2 regions of the Pseudomonas sp. GW821-FHT01E05 genome follow, and region 1 is predicted to be linked to the other one. Evidence: predicted binding sites of a transcription regulator. Region 1 holds the regulator's gene; the other holds the start of a gene.
The links. The regulator sigma-54, encoded in region 1, starts transcription at its own class of promoters, with help from an activator protein. The targets are predictions, from matches to a motif close to ANTGGCATNNANNTTGCTNT.
Positions count from the first base shown of each region.

Region 2: AC07W5_RS07790 (CmpA/NrtA family ABC transporter substrate-binding protein) is a predicted target of sigma-54. The motif match lies at 1,402-1,421, and genes of this name have one in related genera.

Region 1 is NZ_JBWKWW010000004.1:344,428-346,628, reverse strand. It holds gene hpf (ribosome hibernation-promoting factor, HPF/YfiA family) at 1-24, opposite strand, end outside; gene AC07W5_RS10895 (RNA polymerase factor sigma-54) at 101-1,594, opposite strand; gene lptB (LPS export ABC transporter ATP-binding protein) at 1,865-2,201, opposite strand, start outside.
Region 2 is NZ_JBWKWW010000003.1:269,487-271,687, reverse strand. It holds gene AC07W5_RS07795 (ANTAR domain-containing response regulator) at 1-53, opposite strand, end outside; gene AC07W5_RS07790 (CmpA/NrtA family ABC transporter substrate-binding protein) at 69-1,280, opposite strand; gene AC07W5_RS07785 (quinone-dependent dihydroorotate dehydrogenase) at 1,514-2,201, shown strand, end outside.

The sequences.
Region 1 (2,201 bases):
GTGTCCACTGATGTTGACTTGCATACAGCTTCTCCTTCGTTGCCAGTGCATAAAGCGGCAGGCAGAAATGCCTGCCACTGGAACGCTGTGGCGTGGCCCGTTACATCAAACGCTTACGTTCGCTCGAAGGCGCGATCCCAAGGGATTCGCGGTATTTGGCGACGGTGCGACGGGCTACCTGAATGCCTTGTGCCTCCAGTAAACCAGCGATCTTGCTGTCACTCAACGGCTTTTTCTGATTTTCCGCTGCAACCAGTTTTTTGATGATCGCGCGGATCGCTGTAGACGAGCATTCACCGCCTTCAGAGGTGCTTACGTGGCTGGAGAAAAAATATTTCAGTTCGTAGATGCCGCGCGGGGTATGCATGAATTTCTGGGTGGTGACCCGGGAAATTGTCGATTCGTGCATGCCGACCGCTTCGGCGATGTCATGCAGCACCAGCGGTTTCATCGCCTCATCGCCGTACTCGAGAAAGCCCCGTTGATGCTCGACGATCTGGGTGGCGACTTTCATCAGGGTTTCGTTGCGGCTTTGCAGGCTTTTGATGAACCAGCGCGCTTCCTGCAACTGGTTGCGCATGAAGGTGTTGTCGGCGCTGGTGTCGGCCCGGCGCACGAAACCGGCGTACTGCGGGTTGACCCGCAGGCGCGGCACGGATTCCTGATTCAACTCCACCAGCCAGCGTTCGTTGTCCTTGCGTACGATGACGTCGGGGACGACGTACTCGGCTTCGCTGGATTCGATTTGAGAACCCGGGCGCGGGTTGAGGCTTTGCACCAGCTCGATGATCTGCCGCAGTTCGTCCTCTTTGAGCTTCATACGGCGCATCAGCTGGCTGTAGTCACGGCTGCCAAGCAGGTCGATGAAGTCGGTGACCAGGCGTTTAGCCTCGGTCAGCCAAGGTGTTTTGGCTGGCATTTGACGCAGCTGCAGCAACAGGCATTCGCTGAGGTTGCGCGCACCGATACCGGCGGGTTCGAATTGCTGGATGCGGTGCAGGACGGCCTCAATCTCGTCCAGTTCGATGTCCAGTTCCGGGTCGAAGGCTTCGAGGATTTCCTCAAGAGTTTCGTCCAGGTAGCCCTGATTGTTGATGCAATCGATCAGGGTAACGGCGATCAGGCGATCAGTATCGGACATCGGTGCCAGGTTCAGTTGCCAGAGCAAATGACTCTGCAGGCTCTCACCGGCCGATGTGCGGGTGGTGAAGTCCCACTCGTCGTCATCGTTACTCGGCAGGCTGCTGGCACTGGTCTGGTAAACATCTTCCCAAGCGGTGTCGACAGGTAATTCGTTGGGGATGCGCTCGTTCCAGTCGCCTTCCTCGAGGTTATCCACCGTCGGGGCGGTTTCCTGGTAAGAGGGTTCCTGAACATCGGTATTGGCTTTCTGCTCGACGTTGTCGGCCAGAGGGTCGGCGTTATCGAAGTCGTCGCCTTCTTCCTGGCGTTCGAGCATCGGATTGGACTCCAGTGCCTCCTGAATTTCCTGTTGCAGGTCCAGGGTCGACAATTGGAGCAGGCGGATGGCCTGTTGCAGCTGCGGTGTCATCGTCAGCTGCTGGCCCATTCTCAAGACTAGCGATGGTTTCATGGCAGGGGCTTAACACCTTATTTGCCGGCGCACATGCGCCATCCACTACAGGGCGCCGAAGCGCCAAACATAAGCAAATTATATGCCTGAAACTGAAGTGTTTGCCTAGAGCGCGGTAACAATAAAAATTTACAGGATCTCATTGCTACTGGCGCTCTGACTATTGGCTGAACACCTGAGGGCGCGTGTTTGCCTAAAGCGCGGTAACAATAAAATTTATAGGGTTTTATTGATAGCGGCGCTCTGACGACTTGCCCAACACCTCAGCGCTTACAGGCGGAACTCATGGCCCAGATACACTTCCTTGACCAGCTCGTTGGCCAGGATGGTGGCGGAGTCGCCTTCGGCGATCAGTTGACCGTCGTTAACGATGTAGGCGGTCTCGCAGATATCCAGGGTTTCACGGACGTTGTGATCTGTGATCAGCACGCCGATGCCCTTGGCCTTCAGGTGATGAATGATCTGCTTGATGTCTCCCACCGAGATCGGATCCACACCGGCAAACGGTTCATCGAGCAGGATGAACTTCGGTGCGGTGGCCAGGGCTCGGGCGATTTCCACGCGACGACGTTCGCCACCGGAGAGGCTCATGCCGAGGTTGTCGCGG
Region 2 (2,201 bases), on a different contig from region 1:
TTGAGCCGTCCGACTTTTTTTGCAGTGTCGTTGATCAGCAGGATACGCAACATGTTCGCAGGCTCCTGTCAGCGGCTGGCAAGAAGGGCGGAGGGGGCGTTCATGGCGTGCAGGGTGAAGCTGCGGGCATAACCGGCCGGGTCCGAACCGTCCCAGATCTTGCCGTCGATCAATTGGCTGCTGCGCATTGCCTCGCCAGAGTGGCTCACGCCTACTGCGGTGGCCGCCTCGCGGTACAGGTCCAGTTGCTGAACCTGGCGAGCGACGCCGAGGTAATCCGGGTCGTCCCGCAACAAGCCCCAGCGGCGGAATTGGGTCATGAACCACATGCCATCTGTAAAGTATGGCAGGTTGACCTCGCCCGCGCCGTGGAAGCGCAGTGCATGGGGGTCTTGCCAGCGATTGCCGAGGCCATCGGCATAGTCGCCGAGCAAGCGTGGCTGGATGCAGTCTACGGGCGTGTCCAGATATTCTCGACCGCTCAACAGTTGCGCGGTGCTTTGACGGTTCTCGGTGCTCTGTTCGATAAAGCGACTGGCTTCGAGGATCGCCATGACCAGTGCGCGGGCGGTGTTGGGGTACTGTTCGACAAATGCGCGGGTGCAGCCCAGCACTTTCTCCGGGTGATCGGGCCAGATGGTTTGGCTGGTGGCCATGGTGAACCCCAGATCCTGCTTCACTGCACTGGCGCTCCACGGCTCGCCGACACAAAAGCCGTCGATGCGCCCGGCCTGCAAATGCGCGACCATTTGCGGCGGCGGCACCACCACGCTGTCGACATCCTGCAGCGGATGGATGCCTTGGCTGGCGAGCCAGTAATAGAGCCACATGGCGTGGGTGCCGGTGGGGAACGTCTGGGCGAAGGTCAGCTTTGCGCGACTTTGGTGCACGTGCAGATGAAGCGCTTCAGGACTGGTCACGCCAAGGGCTTGCAGGCCGTGGGACAGATTGATGCTTTGACCGTTCTGGTTCAGACCCATGAGCACCGCCATGTCGCTGGCCGCGATGCCGCCGATGCCCAGGTGCACGGCGTAGATCAAGCCATACAGGCTGTGAGCGGCATCCAGCTCGCCGCTGACCAGTTTGTCCCGCAGGTTGGCCCAGGATGACTGGCGCTTGAGGTTCAAGGTCAGCCCATAGGGCTGGGCGAAGCCCTGGGTGGCGGCGACCACCACCGAGGCGCAATCGCTCAGGGCCATGAAGCCCAGATTGATCGCACTCTTTTCCGGGGCATCGCTGCCATTGACCCAGGCCAGTGGATTGGCTGGAAACTCATTCATCAGGTGTGCACCTTCCATAAAAAAGCGTCGTACCCAGGTCCCTTGCCAAAGCAAAGCCGGGTGACGACGCCGTTGTCCTTCGACTCATCCCGCTGTTGGCATGAGAGCTGATGCAATCGATGGTGCAAGGCATATGCCACTCTCCATTGATTTCATCGCGTGCCTCGCTTGCGGCACCGTTGCCCGGCTATAATCGCCGCCTCATTTCGCCGCCAACCGAGTCAAGCCCGCCCATGTATACCCTGGCCCGCCAGCTATTGTTCAAACTCTCCCCGGAAACCTCCCACGATCTGTCCCTGGACCTGATCGGTGCGGGCGGGCGTTTGGGTCTCAATGGCTTGCTGTGCAAGGCGCCTTTGCAACTGCCGGTGAATGTCATGGGGCTGGATTTCCCCAATCCGGTCGGTCTGGCAGCGGGCCTGGACAAGAATGGCGCGGCCATTGATGGTTTTGCCCAGCTGGGCTTCGGCTTTGTCGAGATCGGCACCATCACCCCACGTCCACAACCGGGTAATCCGAAACCACGGATTTTCCGTTTGCCGCAAGCTGAGGCGATCATCAACCGTATGGGGTTCAACAACCTCGGCGTCGATTACTTGCTGGCACGGGTGGCAGCGGCCAGGTACAAAGGCATTCTGGGTATCAATATCGGCAAGAATTTCGACACGCCGGTCGAGCGTGCGGTCGATGATTACCTGATCTGTCTGGACAAGGTGTACGCCCATGCCAGCTATGTAACGGTCAACGTCAGCTCACCGAACACTCCAGGCCTGCGCAGCCTGCAATTCGGCGATTCGCTCAAGCAGTTGCTCGAAGCGCTGCGTCAACGCCAGGAAGACCTGACGCAGCGTCACGGCAAGCGTGTACCACTGGCGATCAAGATAGCCCCGGACATGACCGATGAAGAAACCGTACAGGTCG